Thiohalobacter thiocyanaticus: one gene and its partner. The protein of the gene in region 1 interacts with the protein of each later gene in a pairwise test. Links are inferred from orthologs where the notes say so. Each region holds a gene or a part of one and is shown in the gene's direction. Other genes may lie near its edges.

Region 1 (11,800 bases):
GCAGCACCACCAGACCCAGGGCCAGCCAGCCCAGCGCCGCCGGCATGGCCATGCCGACCGGAATCTCCTCGGTGTATTCGGCCAGCAGTGGATCGACGCCGTCGCCGCGGCTGTTGAGGCCGAGCCAGACCAGCCACACCAGCATCAGGCCCATGCCCAGCAGTAACAGGCCGCCGTCGAGACGGTTGAGGTCGCCGTCGGCGACCAGGATAAAGGCCACCAGCATGATGCCCAGCAGCACCGGAAACTCGCGCCGCAGGGTGATGGAGGAGACCTGCAGCGGCACGATCAGGGCGGTCAGCCCGAGGATCAGGCCGACGTTGGCGATGTTGGAGCCGATGGCGTTGCCCATGCCCAGGCCGGGATTGCCGTCCCAGGCGGCCATGGCCGAGACCAGCATCTCCGGGGCCGAGGTGCCCATGCCGACGATGGTCAGGCCGATGATCAGCGGCGCCACGCCCAGGTTGCGAGCGGTGGCGGCGGCGCCGACCACGAAGCGATCGGCGCCCCAGACCAGCAGCGCGAAGCCGCCGATCACGGCCAGGAGGAACTGCCACATCATTGTCTACGCAACCTCATTGAGTCTGCGGATTGTCCCGGTTCAGCGGGCTTCGGTCCGGGTGGCGCCGCAGCGCACGCAGCGATAACGCGTGACCAGCCGCCCGCTGTCGACGTCGAAGGGCGTCCCCTTGACCGGCTCCCACTTGTGAAAGCCGCGTCGGCACAGGGTATTGCCCTTGTGTTTCTCGGCGGCCTTCGGGCGCTTGAACTGTACGATGTTGGACATGCAACCATCCCGCGTAATGGCGGTCAATCATACCTGAAGCGCAGTGCTCGGGGCAGCGGAGGCGACAGCGAGCGGCCGGCGTGGTAGATTCGCCAGCGAATTTCTGCTGGTACAATCCGCAATTGCGTCTGACTTGACGACATCAACAGGGCTGCCACAACCCGTGAGCGAAACACAAGAACAACAGCAGACAACCGCCGCCAGCCTGGTCGAGGTCCGCGGTCTGCGGTTTGCGCGCGGACGACGCTGGATCTTCGACGGTATCGATCTCGATATTCCGCGCGGCAGGGTCACCGCCATCATGGGACCCAGCGGGACCGGCAAGACCACCCTGCTGCGGCTGATCGGCGGCCAGCTCAAGCCCCATGCCGGCAGCATCCGGGTCGACGGCCGGGAAGTCCCGAAGCTGGGGCACACCGCACTGTATGAGCTGCGCAAGCGTATGGGCATGCTGTTCCAGAGCGGGGCCCTGCTCACCGACATGTCGGTGTACGACAATGTCGCCTTCCCGCTGCGTGAGCATACCGCGCTGGATGAGCGGCTGATCCGCGACCTGGTGCTGATGAAGCTGCAGGCCGTGGGCCTGCGCGGTGCCCGCGAGCTGATGCCCAACGAACTCTCCGGCGGCATGGCCCGGCGCGTGGCCCTGGCCCGCGCCATTGCGCTGGATCCGATGATGATCATGTACGACGAACCCTTCACCGGCCAGGATCCCATTTCCATGGGCGCACTGGTGCAGCTGATCCGGCTGCTCAACGATGCCCTCGGTCTGACCTCGATCATCGTCTCCCATGACGTGCAGGAGACCGCCTCGATCGCCGATTACATCTATGTCGTCTCCGACGGCAAGGTGGTCGAGCACGGCCCGCCGGAGGCGCTCAACCGCTCCGACTCGCCCTGGGTGAACCAGTTCATGCGCGGCCTGCCCGACGGGCCGGTGCCCTTTCATTATCCGGGGCGCGACTACCTCGACGATCTGCTGGACGAGGCCGGCTGAGGTGTTCACGCGACTGCTCGATGCCCTGCAGCGGCTGGGCCGCGTCTGGCTGGACTTCTTCGGCCGGCTCGGCCGCGGCAACCTGTTCCTGCTGCATGTACTGGCCGGATTGCCCAGCCTGCTGCCGCGGCTGCGGCTGCTGGTCCAGCAGATCTACTCCGTCGGCGTGCTGTCGCTGCTGATCATCCTGGTCTCGGGGCTGTTCGTGGGCATGGTGCTGGGACTGCAGGGCTACCGTACCCTGGTGGATTACGGCGCCGAGGAATCGCTCGGGGTGATGGTGGCCCTGTCGCTGGTGCGCGAACTGGGGCCGGTGGTCACGGCGCTGCTGTTCGCCGGCCGCGCCGGTTCGGCGCTCACCGCCGAGATCGGCCTGATGAAGGCCACCGAGCAGCTCTCCGGCATGGAGATGATGGCGGTGGATCCGGTCAAGCGCGTGATCGCGCCGCGCTTCCTGGCCGGCTTCATCTCCATGCCGCTGCTGGCCGCCATCTTCAGCGCGGTGGGCGTCTACGGCGGCTATCTGGTCGGGGTGAACCTGCTGGGGGTGGATGAAGGCGCCTTCTGGTCGCAGATGCAGTCGGCCGTGGAGTTGGAGAAGGATATCTACAACGGCGTCATCAAGAGCATCGTGTTCGGCTTCGTGGTGACCTGGATCGCGGTGTTCGAAGGCTATGATACGGTACCCACCTCGGAGGGGGTGAGCCGGGCCACCACCCGCACGGTGGTGCACTCGGCGCTGGCGGTGCTGGGGCTGGATTTTGTTCTCACGGCATTGATGTTCGGGGAAGTCTGATATGGATCGTACACGTGTGCTGGAAATCTGGGTCGGCCTGTTCGTGGCCCTGGGCCTGGCGGCCCTGTTCATGCTGGCCATGCAGGTCAGCAACCTCAGTACCCTGGGCCAGGGCAACGGCACCTATACCCTGGAGGCCCGGTTCGACAATGTCGGCGGACTGAAGGTGCGCGCGCCGGTCTCGGTGGCCGGGGTGCGGGTGGGCCGGGTCACCGGCATCGAGTACGACACCACCAGCTTCGAGGCGGTGGTCCAGCTGGCCATCGATGAGAACTACGCCGAGTTCCCCGACGATACCTCGGCCCAGATCTTCACCGCCGGCCTGCTGGGCGAGCAGTACGTGGCGCTCGAGCCCGGCGGGGCGATGGAGGTGCTGGAGGACGGTGACGAGATCCGCCTGACCCAGTCGGCGCTGGTGCTGGAGCAGATCATCGGCCAGTTCCTCTACAGCCAGGCCAGCGGAGGCGCTGAGAAGTGAGTCAGGCGCGCATCCGTCCCGAGGGCGACGCCCGGCTGCGGGTGGAGGGCGATCTGAGCTTTTACTCCGTGCCGGCGCTGCAGCAACAGGCCGCGCCGCTGTTCGCCTCGGCCGGCACACTGGATGTGGATCTGAGCGGGGTGGAGCGGGCCGACAGCGCCGGCCTGGCCCTGCTCATCGAGTGGATGCGCGAGGCCAGGCGGCTGGACAAGGCACTGCGCCTGCTCAACATGCCGGCCCAGATGCTGGACATCGCCCGGGTCAGCAGCCTGGACGAGATCCTGCCGCTGGCGCGGGACTGAACCGGCCGGGGATCCCCGGTGCCATTACCTTCACCTTCAAAAGCCGTTATCATGGCCCGCCTTGTACCAGCAAAGCGGAGCCAACGTCATGCAAGCCGAGGAAGTCAAACAATTGATCGAAAAGGGCCTGCCGGATGCCGAGGTTATTGTCACCGGTGACGGTGACCACTTCGAGGCGACCGTGATCAGCCCCGGTTTCGCCGACCTGAACATGGTCAAGCAGCACCAGGCCGTCTACAAAACCCTGGGCGACGGCTTCCAGGGCGCGATCCATGCCCTGGCGCTGAAGACCTACACCCCCGAGCAGTGGGCCGAGAAGCAGTCAGCGCAGTAAAACTCCGTGGATAAACTGATCATCACCGGTGACGGCCGCCTGGACGGCGAGATCCGCATCTCCGGCGCCAAGAACGCGGTGCTGCCGATCCTGGCGGCCACCCTGCTGGCCGACGGTCCGATGCGGCTGAGCAACGTCCCGCATCTGCAGGATGTCACCACCACCATGGAACTGCTCGGCCGGCTGGGGATGCGTCTGGTGGTGGACGAGCGCATGGTCATCGAGACCGATCCCGGCACCATTCATTCGTTCGAGGCGCCCTACGACCTGGTCAAGACCATGCGCGCCTCCATCCTGGTACTGGGTCCGTTGCTGGCCCGCTACGGCCGCGCCGATGTCTCGCTGCCCGGCGGCTGTGCCATCGGCTCGCGGCCAGTGGACCTGCATATCAAGGGGCTGCGGGCGATGGGGGCGGAGATCGATGTCGAGGCCGGCTATATCCGCGCCCGGGCCGAGCGGCTGCACGGCAACCGGCTGGTAATGGATATGGTCACGGTGACCGGGACCGAGAACCTGATGATGGCCGCGGCGCTGGCCCGCGGCGAGACCCTGATCGAGAACGCCGCGCGGGAGCCGGAGGTCATCGACCTGGCCGAGTGCCTGATCAGCATGGGCGCGCAGATCGAGGGCGCCGGGACCGACACCCTCCACATTCAGGGCGTGGATAGCCTCCACGGCAGTGACTACCGGGTGCTGCCGGACCGCATCGAGACCGGCACCTACCTGGTTGCCGGCGCCATCACCCGGGGCCGCGTCAAGCTCAAGGACACCCGCCCGGAGGTGCTGGACGCGGTGCTGCAGGTGCTGCGCGAGGCCGGGGCCAGGCTCACCCTGGGCGAGGACTGGATCGAACTGGACATGGAAGGCCGGCGGCCGCAGGCGGTGAATGTGCGCACCGCGCCCTATCCGGCCTTCCCGACCGATATGCAGGCCCAGTTCACTGCGCTCAATGCCATCGCCGAGGGTACCGGGACCGTGACCGAGACGGTATTCGAGAACCGCTTTATGCACATCCAGGAACTGCAGCGCATGGGCGCGGACGTGCGCGTGGAGGGCAACACCGCCATCACCCGCGGCGTGGAGCGGCTGACCGGGGCGCCGGTGATGGCGACCGATCTGCGCGCCTCGGCCAGTCTGGTGCTGGCCGGTCTGGTGGCCGAGGGCGATACCCTGGTGGATCGGATCTATCATATCGACCGCGGCTACGAATGCATCGAGGAGAAGCTGACCCAGCTGGGTGGGCGCATCCGGCGGGTGCCGGGGTGAGGGAGTGAGGAGTGTGTAAGAATGGGTTTCCTCCTCACTCCTCACCCGGAATCAGCCCGATCCATATAGTGAAACAGAGTCTGACGCAATGACCGAACCACTGACCATCGCCGTCTCCAAGGGCCGCATCTTCAAGGATTCGCTGCCGCTGCTGGCGCATGCCGGCATCGAACTGATCGACGATCCGGAGACCAGCCGCAAGCTGATCCTCGATACCACCCGGCCCGAGGTCAAGATCGTCATCATCCGCACCATCGACGTGCCGACCTACGTCCAGTACGGCGCCGCGGACCTGGGTATTGCCGGCAAGGACATCCTGCTCGAACACGGCGGCCAGGGGCTGTACGAGCCGCTGGATCTGAGGATCGCCCGCTGCCGGCTCATGGTGGCGGGCCGGCCGGGCGGCGACCAGACCACCGGCCGCCTGCGCATCGCCACCAAGTACGTGCAGAGCGCGCGCAACCACTATGCCAGCAAGGGCCGGCAGGTGGAGGTGATCAAGCTCTACGGCTCCATGGAACTGGCGCCGCTGGTCGGGCTGTCGGACCTGATCGTGGACCTGGTCGATACCGGCAATACCCTCAAGGCCAACGGACTGGTCCCGCTGGAGCATATCGCCGACATCAGTTCCCGCCTGGTGGTGAACAAGGCGGCGATGAAGATGAAGCACGCCGCCGTCAACGACTTCATCGGACTGATGCGCGAGGCCGTGGAACAACGCAACAGCTGAGGGTCATTCCCGTCATTGCGATGCCCTGACCCGAAGGGTAGGGTAGCCATGATGAAGCCCGAAGGGGTTCTATGGCGCGCAGCGACGTGGCAATCTCCAACCGGTTGATTCTGCATTACGAGATTGCCACGCTTTGCTCGCAATGACGGGTATTTTGTAATTAATCAGAGGTTCCCTAACTTTCGAGTCAACCGCTATGGTCGAGATCAAGCAGCTTTCCACGCAGGACGCCGACTTCTGGCCGCAGCTCGATGCCCTGCTGGCCTGGGAAGGCGTGTCCGACGACGCGGTCAACACCACCGTGCGCGGGATCCTGCGGGATGTGCGTCAGCGCGGTGATGCCGCCCTGGTCGAGTACACCAACCGCTTCGACCGCATGCAGGCCGCGGGCATGGCCGAACTGGAACTGCCCTCCGACGCGCTGCAGGCCGCGCTCGAGCGCATCCCCGCCGAGCGCCGCGCCGCGCTGGAGACGGCGGCCGGGCGCATCCGCGCCTATGCCGAACATCAGAAGCTGGAATCCTGGTCCTATACCGAGGCCGACGGCACCGTGCTGGGCCAGAAGGTCACGCCCATGGACCGGGTCGGGTTGTATGTGCCCGGCGGCAAGGCGGCCTATCCCTCCTCGGTGCTGATGAATGCGATTCCGGCCAAGGTCGCCGGCGTGCGCGAACTGATCATGGTGGTGCCGACACCGGCCGGCGAGCGCAACGACCTGGTGCTGGCCGCCGCCGCCATCGCCGGGGTGGACCGGGTGTTCACCCTGGGCGGCGCCCAGGCCGTGGCTGCGCTGGCCTTCGGGACCGAGACGGTGCCGCAGGTGGACAAGATCGTCGGCCCGGGCAATATCTATGTCGCCACCGCCAAGGGCATGGTGTTCGGCGCGGTCGGCATCGACATGATCGCCGGCCCCTCCGAGATCCTGGTCATCTGCGACGGCCAGACCGATCCCGACTGGATCGCCATGGATCTGTTCTCCCAGGCCGAGCATGACGAGGACGCGCAGGCCATCCTCATCAGCCCGGACGCGGACTTTCTGGAACGGGTGCGCGAGAGTATCGCGAAACTGCTGCCGGAGATGGGCCGCGCCGACATCATCCGCACCTCGCTGGGCAGCCGCGGGGCATTGATCCAGGTCCGGGACCTGGACGAAGCCGCACGAGTGGCCGATTACATCGCCCCCGAGCATCTGGAGTTGTCGGTGGCGGATCCGCAGGCGCTGGCGGAGAACATCCACCATGCCGGGGCCATCTTCATGGGCCGTTACACAGCCGAGGCCCTGGGCGACTACTGCGCCGGGCCCAACCATGTGCTGCCGACCTCGCGCACGGCGCGCTTTTCCTCGCCGCTGGGGGTGTACGACTTCCAGAAGCGCTCCAGCATCATCTACTGTTCGGCCGAGGGGGCCTCGGCGCTGGGGCAGACCGCGGCCGAACTGGCCGCCGGCGAGGGACTGAGCGCCCATGCCCGCTCGGCCGCGTACCGGGTGAAGAAGTAGCGGACCGGCGTATGAGCGAGGAGCTTTCACAACAGGTTGAGCGGCTCATCCGCCCCGGGATCCGGGCGCTGTCCGCCTATCACGTGCCGGATCCGGGCAACTGCATCAAACTGGACGCGATGGAAAACCCCTATCCCTGGCCGCCGGAGATGATCGGTGCCTGGCTGGAACGGCTGCGCCACGTCAGTCTCAACCGCTACCCCGATCCGGCCGCCGCCAGCCTCAGACAGCGCCTGCTGGCCGAGATGGAGGTGCCTGCGGGCATGGACCTGCTGCTGGGCAACGGCTCCGATGAACTGATCCAGATGCTGGCGCTGGCCGTTGCCGGCCCCGACCGGGTCGTCATGGCGCCGGAGCCGACCTTCGTGATGTACCGCATGATCGCCGAGGTGGCGGGCCTGCGTTTCGCCGGCGTGCCGCTGCAGGCGGATTTCTCACTCGATACCCCGGCCATGTTGAGCGCAATCGAGGCGCAGCAGCCGGCGCTGGTGTTCCTGGCCTATCCCAACAATCCCACCGGCAACCTGTTCGCCGCCGGGGATATCCACCGTATCATCCAGGCCGCCCCGGGGCTGGTGGTGCTGGACGAGGCCTACGCCGCCTTCGCCAGCGACAGCTTCATGGCCGCGCTGGCCGATTATGACAACCTGCTGGTGATGCGTACCGTCTCCAAGATGGGGCTGGCCGGTCTGCGTCTGGGGCTGCTGGCCGGACGCGCCGAATGGCTGGGCGAGATCGACAAGACCCGACTGCCCTACAACATCAATGTCCTGACCCAGGCCAGTGCCGAATTCGCCCTCGATCACCGCCAGGTACTGGACGAGCAGACCGGGCAGATCCGCGCCGACCGCGCACAGCTGCATGACGCCCTGGCCGCCATGCCCAGCCTGACGATCTATCCCTCGGAGGCCAACTTCATCCTGTTCCGCACCGCCGCCGGCGAGGCCGACGCCATCTTCGCCGGTCTGCGCGAGCGCAACATCCTGATCAAGAACCTCAGTCACGCCGGCGGCATGCTCAGCGACTGCCTGCGGGTGACGGTGGGCACGCCGGAGGAGAACGCCGCCTTCATCGCGGCGATGCAGGAGATTCTGGATCTGTAGGGTCAGGGATCAGGAATCCGGAATGTATGGTACTTGCTTCGGCTCCGTCATCCCCGCGAAGGCGGGGATCCAGTGTACACAGACCTGACTAGGGCTCTTTAGCCTTATCCTGCCCCCTGACCCCTGATTCCTGTTCATCCGGCAACAGATCCCGCGTCAGCAGCCGACTCAGATATTCCGTCCCATCCTCCTGGTCGATCTGTTTGATCTGCACCGGCAGGTAATCCAGTTCGGGCGCGACCCACAGGTAGGTGGTACGGTCCTGGTCTGCGCGCAATCGTTCCAGTTTCAGCGTATGGAATCTGCCCGCCGGCGTGTGCAGCCCTTCCTGCCTGCGCAGCTGGTAGCGGAAGGTCTTCAGATGGCCGCCGTCGGCGATGGCATACTCCAGTTCCCGCTTGCCCCGCTGCAGATCCAGCAGCAGCGCAAGCTGTACCACCAACTTGTCCAGGGCGCCGTCGGGCACCTCCATCCGCCAGCCTTCCCCCTGCACCTCATTGACCACCTGATTCGCTTCCCAGTCGAAGCTGATGCGGACATGCCGTTCGTGGTCGCGGCGATGATGATGGTATTCGTATTCCCGCGGCCGGATGCCTCCCCGATCATAGCTGAAGCGACTCAGTTCGCGCAGCGAATCGTCGCGCAGAAAGGCCGCGATCCCGATGGAATCGGTCTTGGCGCTGTAGCGATAGCCGCTGTCGGGGTCTGCCACCAGCGTGATTTCCTGGTGGCCGATGGCGATGCCGTTGACATAGAGCCGATACAGGGCGGTGAAGGCGGGGTAGGGCAGTTCATCCGCGGTCGCGGTCGGCGGGAGCAGCAGCGCAAGCCACAACCACAGCGGCAGGCAGGCACGGGAAAGGCTGTGACGTGGACGCGGCTTCATTCGCCTGAGTGTATGCGGCCCGTCGGGTTTTGTCAGGTTGCGCTCGGGGCGGGCTCAAGAGCGCCACGGAAAGCACGGAAAAATGATGATTCGATGTGGATAAACCGCAGGTCGGATCAGCCCGCAGGGTGTAATCCGACATTGATGCCGGACCACCTGTTGGGACGTCATCCCCGCGAAGGCGGGGATCCAGCGCCTTTCTGCCCGCCCCGTTCCGGATTCCCGCCTCCGTGGGAATGACGGGATGGCTGAAACCCGATTCAGATTTGCAGGTCGGGTTGACGCAGCGTAACCCGACCTGCGTTCCCGGCATTTTTTTAGTCCGTGCTTTCCGTGTATTCCGTGGCGCTCTTTGGTTCTGGCCGATATGCCTATGGCTGCAGCTGCACCGGTTCGGTCAGCGGCCGGCCGTCCAGGTGCACCTGTTCGTCGTCGAAGTCGATCCTGCCTGCGGCGAACCAGCGGATGGCCTCGGGGTAGAGGCGATGCTCCTGTTCCAGTACCCGGGCAGCGAGGGTGTCGGGATCGTCGCCGGGATGCACCGGCACCCGCGCCTGGATCAGCACCGGTCCGCCGTCGAGTTCCTCGGTGACCAGGTGCACGCTGGCGCCGTGTTCCGCATCGCCTTCCTCCAGCGCCCGGGCATGGGTGTTCAGCCCGCGGTGGCGCGGCAGCAGGGAGGGGTGGATGTTGAGCAGCCGCCGGGCGTAATGGCGGACGAAGGCCGGGGTCAGGATGCGCATGAAGCCGGCCAGCACCACCAGTCCGGGGGCATAGCCGTCGATCAACTCGATCAGGGCGCGGTCATAGGCTTCGCGGTCGGCGAAGCCCTTGTGGGACAGCACCTGCGTTTCGATCCCGGCCTGGCGGGCGCGCTCCAGACCATAGGCGCCGGGGACATTGCTGATCACAGCGCGGATTTCGATCGGCAGGGTGCCGCCGGCGGCCTGGTCGAGGATGGCCTGCAGGTTGCTGCCACGGCCGGAAATCAGAATGACCACAGGCAGCTTGTCGGTCCGGACAGGCATGGGGATACGACCGGCTCAGCGGCTGAATTCGACCGCGGCCGCGCCCTCGCCGGCGACGATCCCGCCCAGGCGCCAGGCCTGTTCGCCCGTCCCGGCCAGCAGCGTCAATGCGGTGTCGACCTGGTCAGCGGGGACGACGAGCACCATGCCTACACCGCAATTGAAGGTGCGGTACATCTCGGCCTCGGCCACGTTGCCGCCGTCCTGCAGCCAGTGGAATACCTCTGGCCAGTCCCAGCTGCCGGCATCCAGCACGGCCCGGCAGCCGGCCGGCAGCACCCGCGGCAGATTCTCCGGCAGGCCGCCGCCGGTGATGTGCGCCAGGGCCTTCACCTGCACCTGTTCCAGCAGGGCCAGAAGGGATTTGACATAGATGCGGGTCGGAGCAAGCAGGGCCTCGCCCAGGGTGCCGGCACCCAGCGGCTGCGTCAGGTCGGCGCCGGTGCGTTCGAGGATGCGGCGGATGAGCGAATAGCCGTTGGAGTGCGGGCCGCTGGCCCCCAGTGCCAGCAGCGCGTCGCCCGGCTGGACGGTCTCGCCGGTGATGATGCGATCCTTCTCCACGATACCGACCGCAAAGCCGGCCAGATCATAGTCGCCCTCAGTGTACATGCCGGGCATCTCGGCGGTTTCGCCGCCGATCAGGGCCGCCCCGGCCTGGCGGCAGCCCTCGGCGATGCCCGCCACCACGGTTGCGCCGGTATCGACATCCAGATGGCCGGTGGCGTAATAGTCGAGAAAGAACAGCGGCTCGGCCCCGGTGACCACGATGTCATTGACGCACATGGCCACCAGGTCGATGCCGATGCCGTCATGCCGGTTGGTCTGGATGGCCAGCTTGAGCTTGGTGCCTACGCCGTCGGTGCCGGAGACCAGCACCGGGTTGCGGTACCTGTCCCAGGGCAGTTCGAACAGGCCGCCGAAACCGCCGAGCCCGCCGAGCACGCCCTCGCGGTGGGTGGCCCTGACGGCGGGCTTGATGCGTTCGACCAGGGCGTTGCCGGCGTCGATGTCCACGCCCGCGTCCTTGTAGCTGAGCGGGCCTTCGGGGGAACGGGAACTCACTGCGGCGATCTCCAAGTACGGGTATGCGCGGCCTGCCGGGGGGGGGCGGGCGGCGAATGCATTTGTGCTATTGTACCGCGCAATCGCACCGCAATACGAGACGATAGATACAACACCATGAGCGGATACCGTCTGATGTGTGGCTGCCGCCGGCTGCTGGCGCTGGGCCTGATCGCCTTCCTGCTGGCCGGCGCGGCCGGCGCCGCCGAGCGCATGTACGCGGTCCAGGTCCCGGTGGCGGATCGTTCCTCGCCGGCCCGGGCCGAGGCGCTGCGCCAGGCCATGCAGCAGCTGCTGGTCCGGGTGACCGGTGAGCGCGATGCCGCCCGCCTGGTCGGGATCGAGCCGCTGCTGGCGCAGCCGGAACAGTATGTTCAGCAGTTCCGTTATCTGGACGCGGCACCGGCAGCGGACGCCGCACTGGAACTGAATGTGCATTTCGACGGTACCGCCGTGGAACGGGTACTGCGGGCCAACGGCCTGCCGGTCTGGGGGCGGGAGCGGCCGCCGCTGTTGCTGTGGCTGGCCGT
Region 2 (11,842 bases), 450 kb from region 1 along the record:
CCCCATGTAGCCCATGATGCGATAGCGCCGCAGTTCCTCGCCGCTGGCATCGTAGAGGATCAGGCTGGGCGGGCCGGGGATGCGGAAATGCTTGAGCAGGGCCTTGTCGATGTCATCGTTGGCGGTGACGTCGGCCTTCAGCGTCACGGTGTTGGCCAGGGCCTGCTGCACCTGCGGGTCGCTGAAGGTGTTCTTCTCCATGCGGTGACAGTCGGTGCACCAGTCGGCATAGAAATCCAGCAGCACGCTCCTGCCCTGAGTCGAGGCGGCGGCGACCTCGCGTTGCAGGTCATCCAGACTCTTGATGGTCTTGAACTCGATGCCCTGCGCCTGGGCCTGGGCGGTGGTGCCGCCGCCGGCGAGTGCCAGCCCGCGCAGCGGCTGCAGGGTGTCGCGGGCGCCGGCGGCCACGCCGATGAGCAGGATCACGCCCCAGGCCAGCAGCACCACCCCCATGCCCTTGAACAGCTTCTGCCAGCCACTGGCGTCCACGTCCAGCCGGTCCATGGCGCCCATGTAGATGGCGCTGATGATGAGCAGGGCGGCCCACAGCAGCATGGCGGCGGCGGTGGGGATGATGCGCTCCAGCATCCAGATGGCCACGGCCAGCAGCAGCACGCCGAAGGTGGCCTTGATGGCGTTCATCCAGTCGCCGGCGCGCGGCAGCACCTTGCCCGCGCCGGTGCCGATGGCCAGCAGCGGCGCGCCCATGCCCATGCTCAGGGCGAACAGGGCCGCCCCGCCCAGGTAGGGGTCGCCGGTCTGACCGATGTAGATCAGCGCGCCGGCCAGCGGCGCGGCCACGCAGGGGCCGACGATCAGCGCGGACAGGAAGCCCATAATGGCCACGCCGGTGAGGGTGCCGCCCTGCTGCTTGTTGCTGATCTCGCTGAGCTTGCTCTGCCAGGAGGCCGGTATCTGCAGATCGTAGAAACCGAACATGGACAGCGACAGCAGCACGAACACGGTGGCGAAGCTGCCCAGGATCCAGGGGTTCTGGAAGGCCGCCTGCAGGTTCTCGCCGGACAGGCCCGCGATCACGCCGGCCACGGTGTAGGTCAGGGCCATGGCCAGCACATAGACCAGCGACAGGGTGAAGGCGCGCCGGGTGGTGATGTCTTCGCCCTGGCCGACGATGATCGAGGACAGGATCGGGATCATCGGGAACACGCAGGGGGTGAAGGCCAGCAGCAGGCCGAAGCCGAAGAAGGTCAGGATCACCAGCGGTGTGTTGCCGCTGGCCAGGCTCTGGGCGATGCGGTCCTGTTCGGTGACCGGGGGGGCGGCGGCTGCGCTGTCATCGACACTCAGCTCGGCGACGGTGGCGGCGGCCTGCGGCAGTTCCAGGCTGACCTCGCGGGTCTGCGGGGTGTAGCAGATGCGGCCCTCGGCGCAGCCCTGGTAGCCGATGGACAGGCGGATGGCGGTCGGGTCGGTCGCGGTGCGCTGCAGCGGCAGGGTGGCGGTGACGCCGTCGTGATAGACCTCGACCCGGCCGAAGGTCTCGTCGTCCTTCATCTCGCCGGCGGGGAAGTCGGCCGTGCCCAGCGCCACGCCTTCGCCCTCAAGCAGCTGAAAGCTGAACTTGTCGCGATAGAGATAGTAGCCGGGGGCGATCTCCCAGCGTGCCTCCAGGGTATTGCCGTCGATGACGGCGGTCTCCAGCTGGAAGGCGTCGTCGACGTCGAGCAGATCGCTCTCCATGCCGAAGCCGCCGCCGCCGAAGCTCTGTTCGCCGGTCGGCGGGGCGGCGTCGCCGCTGGCGGCCGCCGCGGCGGGCAGGGCCAGGGTGAGCTTCTGGGTGTGCGGGGTGTAGCAGATGCCGCGCGATTCCATGCAGCCCTGGGAGACGGCGCGCAGCACGAACTCGGCCGGGGCACCGGCGGTGCGCTCCACCGGCGCGGTGATGCTGAGTTTGTCGAAGTAGACCTCCACCTCGCCGAAGGTCTCGTCCTGCTTCATCTTGCCGGCAGGAAATTCCGGCGTGCCGACCGTCACCCCCGCGGTATCGGAGTGCAGCTGCACCCGCTGGCGGTACATGTAGAAGTCGTCGGCGATGTCCCAGGTCACGCGCACCCGGTCCGGACCGGCCATTTCGGCGCTGATGGCGAAGGCCTCGTCGGCGGACAGCAGTTCGTCATCGCCCCAGAGGGCGTGGGACTGCAGCGGCAGCAGCAACAGGGACAACAGCAGGCCGAGGAAGCGCAGTGCCGGGAAACCCCTGGCCGTGGCCTCTTTCCCGTCGTTCCGGCGCAGACCGGAACCCAGCGGGGTCAGATGCATGGATGCCGGCCTGCGCCGGCATGACGGGGAAGTCAGGGATATGGGTGTCATTGAAGCAGTACGCTCTCGTCGATCCAGTCCAGGTAGCCGCTCAGGCCATCCACAATTGGGACTGCGATAATTTCCGGAAGTTCATAGGGATGGGCTTCCAGCACGGCCGCCTTCAGGGCCTCCAGGACATCGCGGCGGGTCTTGATCACCAGCAGCTGCTCGGTGTCCTCCTCCACCTCGCCCTGCCAGCGGTAGACCGAAGTGAGATTCGCCACGATGTTCACGCAGGCCGCCAGATCCTGGGCCACCAGGGCACGGGCGATGGTGCGGGCGTCGGCTTCCGGTGCGGTAACCAGCACGATGCAGTATTTGTCCTTCATGGGCGGGAAGATAACCAAGTCGGTGATTGAGGGAAACCCTTGAGGGCAGAGACGGTTGAGGCTGGGGGGATATTTCATTTCCCCTCAGACGTCATCCCGGTACCGGCCTGCACCGGCACAGGCTCCGGCCGGGATCCACTGACCGCGGCGGGTTCTGGATCCCGGCCTGCGCCGGGATGACGGAAGGTGGGGGGATGACGGAAGGTGGGGGGGATGACGGAAGGTGGGGGGGATGACGGAAGGTGGGGGATGCCGGAAGGTGGGGGGGATGCCGGAAGCGGCGGATACTGATGTTGCCGCCCCCGGGGCCATCCGTTATGGTTCCGGGGATGAATCCCTTCGCCGTACTGCTCCTGCTGTTTCTCAGCGTCCCCCTGGTCGAGATCTATTTCCTGATCAAGGTCGGGGGCTGGATCGGCGCCGTCCCCACGGTTTTCATGGTCGTATTCACCGCCGTGCTGGGGGCCCTGCTGCTGCGCTTCCAGGGCTTTTCCACCCTGCAGCGGCTGCAGCTGTCCATGGCCCGCGGCGAACTGCCGGCGGTGGAGATGCTGGAAGGGGTGGTGCTGGTCATCAGCGGCGTCCTGCTGCTGACCCCGGGCTTTTTCACCGACGCCCTGGGCTTTCTCGGCCTGATCCCGCCCCTGCGCCAGGCCCTGATCCGGGCCTGGATCGCCCGTCAGCTGGGCGGCGGACCGCCGCCGGGCGCCGGCCCCGCCGGCGGCCAGCCCAAGGGGCCGGTGACGCTGGAAGGCGAATATACGCGTGAAAATGATAAATAAAACAGTATATTATAAGTCAATGTAGGATGGGTGGAGCGCAGCGCAACCCAGCGCACCGCTGTCGGTCCACGATGGGCTGCGGCGCAATGCGCCTTCACCCACCCTGCGATGCGGCATTAAATCCGTCATTCCCGCTCAGGCGGGAATCCAGCAGTACCGTAGGTCGGGTTAGCCTGGAAGGCGTAACCCGACATCCACCGCGGCATGTCGGGTTACGCTGCGCTAACCCGACCTACGCTCTGTTCCTGTCATCCCCGCCTGCGCGGGGATGGCGCGGTCGGAATATGCCCCATTCGGGCCGGTTTCCCCGCCTGAGATTAAACCTGTTTTTCCATGAGAAAATAAATTTAATCGCATCCCCCTTGAAACTCCAATCGCCGCCGCTATTATTAGCACTCACTACAAACGAGTGCTAACACTCACAACCCAATGACCATCTTTGGTTTTTAAGGAGAGTGCCAGATGAATATTCGTCCGTTGCATGATCGCGTGATCATCAAGCGTATGGAAGAAGAACGCACCACGGCCGGTGGGATCGTGATCCCGGACTCGGCAACCGAAAAGCCCATCCGCGGTGAGGTGGTTGCCGTCGGTAACGGCAAGATCCTGGAGAACGGCGAACTGCGTCCGCTGGACATCAAGGTCGGCGACAAGGTCCTGTTCGGCAAGTACTCCGGCACCGAGGTCAAGGTTGAGGACCAGGATCTGCTGGTCATGCGTGAAGAAGACGTGATGGCCGTCATCGAGGGCTGAGCCCGGGCCGCCGCATAACAGAATTTTCAGGAGAGGATTAGCAATATGTCAGCGAAAGAAGTCAGATTCAGTGATGATGCGCGTCAGCGCATGGTCAAGGGCGTGAACATCCTGGCCAACGCGGTCAAGGTCACCCTGGGCCCGAAGGGCCGTAACGTGGTGCTGGAGAAGGCCTTCGGCGCTCCCACCGTGACCAAGGACGGCGTCTCCGTCGCCAAGGAGATCGAGCTCAAGGACAAGTTCGAGAACATGGGTGCCCAGATGGTCAAGGAAGTCGCTTCCCAGACTTCTGATGTGGCCGGTGACGGCACCACCACCGCGACCGTGCTGGCCCAGAGCATCTTCAAGGAAGGCATGAAGGCCGTGGCCGCCGGCATGAACCCGATGGACCTCAAGCGCGGCATCGACAAGGCCGTGATCGCCGCCGTCGAGGAACTGAAGAAGCTCTCCAACCCCTGCTCCGACACCAAGGCCATCGCCCAGGTCGGCACCATTTCCGCCAACTCCGACGAGTCCATCGGCAAGACCATCGCCGATGCCATGGAGAAGGTCGGCAAGGAAGGTGTGATCACCGTCGAGGAAGGCACCTCCCTGTACAACGAGCTGGACGTGGTCGAGGGCATGCAGTTCGACCGCGGCTACCTGTCGCCGTACTTCGTCAACAACCAGCAGAGCATGAGCGCCGAGCTGGATGACCCCTACATCCTGATCCACGACAAGAAGATCTCCAACATCCGCGAGCTGCTGCCGGTGCTGGAAGGCGTGGCCAAGGCCGGCAAGCCGCTGATGATCATCGCCGAGGACATCGAGGGCGAAGCCCTGGCCACCCTGGTGGTCAACAGCATCCGCGGCATCGTCAAGGTCTGCGCCGTCAAGGCCCCGGGCTTCGGCGACCGCCGCAAGGCCATGCTGCAGGATGTCGCGGTCCTGACCGGCGGTACCGTGATCTCCGAAGAGACCGGTATGAGCCTGGAGAAGGCCACCCTGGATGAGCTGGGCAACGCCAAGAAGGTGCAGGTCACCAAGGAAAACACCACCATTATCGACGGTGTCGGCAAGAAGGAAGACATCGAGGCGCGCGTGACCCAGATCCGCACCCAGATCGAGGAGGCCACCTCCGATTACGATCGCGAGAAGCTGCAGGAGCGCGTGGCCAAGCTGGCCGGCGGCGTGGCCGTGATCAAGGTCGGTGCCGCCACCGAGATGGAAATGAAGGAGAAGAAGGCGCGCGTCGAGGACGCCCTGCACGCCACCCGTGCGGCGGTCGAGGAAGGCGTGGTGCCGGGCGGCGGCGTGGCCCTGATCCGTGCCCGTGCCGGTATCGCGAAACTGACCGGCGACAACCACGATCAGGACGTCGGCATCAACATCGCCCGCCGCGCCATGGAAGAGCCGCTGCGTCAGATCGTCGGCAACACCGGTGAGGAGCCCTCCGTCATCCTGGCCAAGGTCGAGGAAGGCAGTGGCAACTACGGCTACAACGCCGCCACCGGCGAGTACGCCGACATGATCGAGATGGGTATCCTGGACCCGACCAAGGTGACCCGCTCGGCCCTGCAGAACGCCGCCTCCGTCTCCGGTCTGATGATCACCACCGAGTGCATGGTGGCTGACATGCCCGAGGAAGGCGAGGGCGCCGGCGCCGGCGCCCCCGACATGGGCGGCATGGGCGGCATGGGCGGTATGGGGATGATGTAAGCCCAACCGTTCTGCTGTCGTCAGAAACGAAGAACCCCGCCCTTTGTGGCGGGGTTTTTTTGTGGGATCAGGGATTGAGGAATTCGCTTTTCCCGTCATTCCCGCGCAGGCGGGAATCCAGCAACCGCGCGGTATCTGGATCCCCGCCTGCGCGGGGATGACGTTCCTTTATCAAAAAACGGGCCGTGAAGACCCGTTTTTTGATACCGCGGAAGTACCGCAGGTCGGGTTGGCCTGGAAGGCGTAACCCGACATCCACCGCGGCATGCGGGTTACGCTGCGCTGGCCCGACCTGCGCTCTGTTTCCGTCATCAAAAAAAACGGGCCGCGAGGGCCCGTTTTCTGTCTCCGCGCAAGCGGATCGATCAGACGCTGATATACACCCACCCCTCCTGCAGCCGGGTCAGGATCTGGTCCAGCGCGTTGGGCGTGGTCAGGGCCTGCGGCAGCAGCGGCGGCACCTGGTCGCGGTGCTCGCGCTCCAGCATCTGGTTGATGGCGGTCTGGCAGGCGAAGAAGGTCAGTTCCTCGTACCTGAACTGCAGGTCCTCGATGCGGTCGGCGAAGGGCGAGATGTCGGCCCGCAGCAGGTTCAGGCCGCCGGCATTGGCCACCAGTTCCAGTTCCACCGGCATGTGGCGGGCGCGATAGGTCTGGAGCAGCCGCTCGGTGGTGTCCAGCGCCTGTTCCAGCTTCTGCGGGTCGTCGGAACTGATGTGCAGCAGGATCTTGCGCCCGCCCTGTACGGTGGGGGCCTCGTCGACCTGCGCGGTCTGAAAGGCCCTTTCCTCGTCCAGGTACATGGCCTTGACGTCCAGGTCATTGTTGCCGGGATGCAGCTGGGCATTGGAAATCCAGCCGGCCGCGGCGCCGACGACCAGCAGTGCGGCGGCAGCCACGGCCTGCAATGGGCCGCGCAGGGCGCGACCATGACCGCTGTGCTCGGCACGTTCCGAGGGCAGCTCGTAGGCGTGCTGGACCAGTTCGCGCAGGCGCTTGATTTCACAGGCGCGATGGCTCAACTCGCTGTCCGACTTGATGGTCGACAGGATGCGGCTCTTCTCATCGGCATCGAGTTGATTGTCGATGAAGGCGTTGAGATGCTCGTCGGAGATGAGCTTGTCGTCGGATGACATTACTTGATTCTCCTGATACGGGTCGGGTTGTCATCTGTGGCGGCATCGCGCATCAGATCGGTGCCCAGCAGGCGTTCCTTGAGCGCCCTGCGTGCCCGGCACAGCCGGCTCATCACCGTGCCCACCGGCACCCCGAGAATGTTGGCCACTTCGATATAGGAGCAGCCCTCCAGGTCCACCAGGGTCAGCACCTGGCGCTGGCCAATCGGCAGGGTGGCGATGGCGCCGCGCACCTCGGTGACCACCTGGTGGGTGTGGCCTTCGTCCTCCGGCGAGGAGTCGCTGACGAAGGGGATATCGTCGATATCCACCGTGTCGCGGCTGCGCCGGAAATGATCGCGCCAGGCGTTGTTGAGGATGCTGAACAGCCAGGTGTCCAGCGCCTCCAGTTCACGCAGCTGGCCGGATTTCTTCAGGGCCTTTTCCATAGTCTCCTGCACCAGATCGTCTGCCAGCGCCGGTTCGTGACACCAGGAGTAGGCGATGCGATACAGCCGTTCCCGGTTGCCTTCCAGGCGTTGACGAAACGCCTGGTTCCGGCCGAAAAGTTTGACCAGTTTCATTGTCTCTCCTCTAGCCCCCGGCGGTTGTGGTGCCGGCTGCAGGCCGCCCCTGCTTGAGGGAGCGGCTGTTGTTTCAAATCAAGACGGCTGTTCGGAACGGATTATTCCATAAAAAACAGCCCGGCGCCGTGCGGGCCGCGCTGCCGGTCGGCCCGCGGCGGGGCCGGCGATGGAGTATGCAGACGGGGGTAGGAATAAATCTGACAGGGGCGGCGTCTAGGAGGGTGTACAGGGGCCGTTCGGTTGACATTGTCTCCCTCCACTCAAGGCCATGTTTTCTCGCCGAACACGTACTCCTCCACCCCTGTGAGGCTTGCCCCGGCCACTCCGGCCGGGGCTTTTTTATGTCCGACAGGCAGGTTGGGCTGAGCAGCGCGAAGCCCAACAATCGGGGGCGGGAAAGGGCGTAGGTCGGGTTAGCGCAGCGTAACCCGACAGGCCGCGGCGAGTGTCGGGTTACGCCTTTCAGGCTAACCCGAACTACGACGGGGCTGTCATTCGTCCGCCAGCTTCAACCCCAGCCCGCCGCCGGCGGTGGCGATGTTGCTGCTCGGGGTATCGTCCTCCTCCAGACTGAAGGATTCGCTCTTCTCGGCCAGGGCCTGCTCGGCGTCCTCGGCCGTGAGATTGATGCGCAGGCGCAGGTTGTTGGGGGAGTCGGCATTGCGCAGCGCCTCTTCCAGGCTGATCCGGCCTTCCATGTAGAGGTTGTACAGCGCCATGTCGAAGGTCTGCATGCCGAGGTTCTCGGATTTCTCCATGACCTCCTTGATCTCGTGCACATCGCCGCGGCGCACCAGTTCCTTGACCAGCGGGGTGCCCAGCAGGATCTCGATCGCCGCGGTGCGCTGGCCGTCGACGGTCTGCACCAGGCGCTGGGAGATGAAGGCGCGCAGGTTCAGCGACAGGTCCAGCAGCAACTGGTCGCGCTTCTCCTCGGGGAAGAAGTTGATGATGCGGTCCAGCGCCTGGTTGGCGTTGTTGGCGTGCAGGGTGGACAGGCAGAGGTGGCCGGTCTCGGCGAAGGAGATGGCATGCTCCATGGTCTCGCGATGGCGGATCTCGCCGATCAGGATCACGTCCGGCGCCTGGCGCAGGGTGTTGGCCAGGGCGTCTTCATAGGAATCGGTGTCCAGCCCGACCTCGCGCTGGTTGACGATGGACTTCTTGTGCGAGTGGATGAACTCGATCGGATCCTCGATGGTGATGATGTGGCCGGTGGCGTTGGTGTTGCGATAGTCGATCAGCGAGGCCAGCGAGGTGGACTTGCCCGAGCCGGTCGCGCCCACGAACAGCACCAGGCCGCGCTTGCTCATCAACACGTCGGTGAGGATGGGCGGCAGCCCCAGGTCCTGCCACGCCGGGATATCGGTCTTGATGTTGCGCACCACCATGCCGATGCTGTTGCGCTGCTTGAAGATGTTGACGCGGAAGCGGCCGACATTGTGCTCGGAGATGGCCAGGTTCATTTCCGGCTTCTTCTCGAAGTCCTTCTGCTGGGTTTCGCTCATCAGCGAGTAGGCGATCTCGCGGATGCGCTCCGGCGTCATGGTGGCCTTCTCCACCACCTTGAGTTGGCCATGGAACTTGGCGCAGGGCGGCGCCCCCGTGCTCAGGTAGAGGTCGGAGGCGTCCTTCATGACCATGATCTTGAGATAATCCTTGAATTCCATTCTTATTCACCCCGGGATGACGAATTAAATCCGCAATTGGAAGTTCTCTATTGTGTCGGCCCGCCGGCATGGGGCTTGAGACGTCGGCGCCAGCCCCGGACAGGCCGTCATTGCGAGGCGCGCAGCGCCGTGGCAATCTCCAACCGGTTGATTCTGCGTGACGAGATTGCCGCGCTGCGCTCGCAATGACGGGAAAATCCGACTGGCGGGGACGTTTTCAGCGTCGGCCGCCAGTGCGTAACATGGCGTAAACTTGCGAGAAAACACGACATTAAGGACCCCGTGTGAACCCCGTCACATTTGAGGAGATTGCCGCCGGGCTGCCGGAGATCCTGCGCGAGGATGTCCAGCGGGCCTGGGCGCGCTACCGCGAGCGTGCGGAGACCGAGGACATGCGCATCCCGGCGCATCCGGATTTCCTGCGCCCCCTGGCCCGGGTCTGGGCCGCGAGCGAGTATGTCGCTCAGAGTTGCGAGCGCGAGCCCGGGCTGCTGGCCGAACTGCTGGAGTCCGGTGAACTGCTTGCCGATACCGCGCGCGGCGAGTTGCGGGCCCGGGCCGAGACGGCGACCGCCGAGGCGCTCAACGCCTTCGACCTGGGCGAGGCCCTGCGCCGTTTCCGCCGCCGCGAGATGGTGCGCATCGCCTGGCGCGACCTGGCCGGCTGGGCCGGGCTGGACGAGGTGCTGCGCGAGCTGACCGAGTTGGCCACGGCTTGTCTGCAGGTGACGCTGGAGCGGCTCCATGCCTGGCTGTGCAGGGAGCTGGGCACGCCGAAGGACAGCGCCGGCCGGCCCCAGTCGCTGGTGGTGCTGGGGATGGGCAAGCTGGGGGCTGGGGAGTTGAACTTCTCCTCCGACATCGACCTGATCTTCGCCTACCCCGAGCCCGGTCGGCTGGGCAAGCGCGACGGCCTGAGTTACGAGGAATTCTTCACCCGTCTTGGCCAGCAGCTGATCGATACGCTGAACCGTCAGACCGGCGAGGGCTTCGTCTACCGGGTGGACATGCGGCTGCGGCCCTATGGCGACAGCGGCCCGCTGGTGATGGATTTCGACATGCTGGAGGAGTACTACCAGTCCCAGGGTCGGGAGTGGGAGCGCTATGCCCTGATCAAGGCGCATCCGGTGGCGGGCGACCCGGACCAGGCCGCCGAACTGATGGAACTGCTGCGGCCCTTTATCTACCGCCGCTACCTGGACTACGGCGCCTTCGAGCAGCTGCGCGAAATGAAGGCCATGATCACGCGCCAGGTCCAGAGGCGCGGCATGGAGGACAACATCAAGCTCGGCCCCGGCGGCATCCGCGAGGTGGAGTTCATCGCCCAGGCCTTCCAGCTCATCCGCGGCGGCCAGGAGGCGCGCCTGCGGCTGCGCCAGGTGCAGGACGTGCTGCGCAACCTGGCCCGGCTGGACCTGCTGCCGGGCTTCGCCGTCGAGCGCCTGATCCAGGCCTACGGCTTCCTGCGCCGGACCGAGAACCGGCTGCAGGCGTTCGCCGACGAGCAGACCCACGAACTGCCCACCGACGCGGCCGGGCAGGCCCGGCTGGCCCTGGCCATGGACTTCCCCGACTGGGCGGCGTTTCTCAAGCAGCTGGACCGGCACCGTCGCTTCGTCGAGGAGCAGTTCCAGCAGGTGTTCGGCTCGCCCCACACCAGCGAGGAGGGCGACCGCGAGACCGAGGCCCTGGCCGGCCTGTGGCAGGACCAGCTCGACGAGGAGGCCGCCCTGGCCCTGCTGCATGAGATCGGCTTCGAGCATCCCGACGAGGCCCGTCGGCTGCTGGGCCAGCTGCATCACAGCCTGGAAAGCCGCGCCATGGGCAAGCGCGGGCGCGATCGCCTCGACCGCCTGATGCCGCTGCTGCTGGCGGCCATCGGCGAGGCGCGCGACCCCAACGAGACCCTGGCCCGGCTGGCGCGGCTGCTGGAGACCATCAGCGGGCGCAGCGCCTACCTGGCCCTGCTGGTGGAAAACCCCATGGCGCTGTCGCAGCTGGTCCAGCTGTGCGACGCCAGTCCCTGGATCGCCGCCGAGTTGACCCGCCATCCCATCCTGCTCGACGAACTGCTGGACCCGCGCACCCTCTACACCCCGCCCGGCCGGGAACAGCTGGAGGCGATGCTCGAGCGGCGCTTCGAGAACATCGCCCCCGATGACCTGGAGACGCAGATGGACGCCCTGCGCCACTTCAAGCAGATGGCGGTGCTGCGGGTGGCGGCGGCCGATGTCGCCGGCGCCACCCCGCTGATGGTGGTCAGCGACTACCTCACCGCCATCGCCGAACTGGTGGTGCAGAAGGTGCTGGCCATCACCTGGGATCACCTGGTCGCCCGCCACGGCGCGCCCCGCTGCGGCACCGGCAAGGCCCGCCGCGACGCCGGCTTCGCCATCATCGGCTACGGCAAGCTGGGCGGCATCGAACTGGGCTACGGCTCCGATCTGGATCTGGTCTTTCTCAACGATGGCGAGGGCGAGGAGGCCTGCACCGAGGGGGCGAAGCCGCTGGACAATGCCGTCTTCTTCGCCCGCCTGGGTCAGCGCATCATCCACCTGCTCAATACCCTGACCCCGGCCGGCG

The links.
Region 2: the proteins of CFK21_RS05050 (region 1) and groL interact in binary tests that used the Escherichia coli proteins (3 or more experiments, as listed by UniProt). The link is inferred for Thiohalobacter thiocyanaticus from one-to-one orthologs.

What each region holds. Positions count from the first base shown.
Region 1 is NZ_AP018052.1:1,078,796-1,090,595, forward strand. What follows is about bases 77-2,867. They hold CFK21_RS05050 (ABC transporter ATP-binding protein), read left to right. Parts: upstream 77-950; coding sequence 951-1,784; downstream 1,785-2,867. Other genes in these bases: CFK21_RS05040 (calcium/sodium antiporter), read right to left, coding at 77-559; CFK21_RS05045 (hypothetical protein), read right to left, coding at 602-787; mlaE (lipid asymmetry maintenance ABC transporter permease subunit MlaE), read left to right, coding at 1,798-2,580; mlaD (outer membrane lipid asymmetry maintenance protein MlaD), read left to right, coding at 2,582-2,867. Also shown: more of CFK21_RS05040, read right to left, coding at 1-76; more of mlaD, read left to right, coding at 2,868-3,058; CFK21_RS05065 (STAS domain-containing protein), read left to right, coding at 3,055-3,360; CFK21_RS05070 (BolA family protein), read left to right, coding at 3,449-3,694; murA (UDP-N-acetylglucosamine 1-carboxyvinyltransferase), read left to right, coding at 3,701-4,960; hisG (ATP phosphoribosyltransferase), read left to right, coding at 5,049-5,690; hisD (histidinol dehydrogenase), read left to right, coding at 5,887-7,188; hisC (histidinol-phosphate transaminase), read left to right, coding at 7,200-8,291; CFK21_RS05095 (DUF3108 domain-containing protein), read right to left, coding at 8,380-9,177; purN (phosphoribosylglycinamide formyltransferase), read right to left, coding at 9,549-10,205; purM (phosphoribosylformylglycinamidine cyclo-ligase), read right to left, coding at 10,221-11,270; CFK21_RS05110 (DUF2066 domain-containing protein), read left to right, coding at 11,388-11,800. UniProt on the Escherichia coli protein: Part of the ABC transporter complex MlaFEDB, which is involved in a phospholipid transport pathway that maintains lipid asymmetry in the outer membrane by retrograde trafficking of phospholipids from the outer membrane to the inner membrane.
Region 2 is NZ_AP018052.1:625,682-637,523, forward strand. Bases 3,728-6,560 are described here. They hold groL (chaperonin GroEL), read left to right. Parts: upstream 3,728-4,234; coding sequence 4,235-5,887; downstream 5,888-6,560. Other genes in these bases: groES (co-chaperone GroES), read left to right, coding at 3,899-4,189; CFK21_RS02945 (hypothetical protein), read right to left, coding at 6,253-6,560. Also shown: CFK21_RS02920 (protein-disulfide reductase DsbD), read right to left, coding at 1-2,283; divalent-cation tolerance protein CutA, read right to left, coding at 2,331-2,654; CFK21_RS02930 (FxsA family protein), read left to right, coding at 2,984-3,436; more of CFK21_RS02945, read right to left, coding at 6,561-7,023; CFK21_RS02950 (RNA polymerase sigma factor), read right to left, coding at 7,023-7,586; CFK21_RS02955 (PilT/PilU family type 4a pilus ATPase), read right to left, coding at 8,081-9,259; glnE (bifunctional [glutamate--ammonia ligase]-adenylyl-L-tyrosine phosphorylase/[glutamate--ammonia-ligase] adenylyltransferase), read left to right, coding at 9,544-11,842.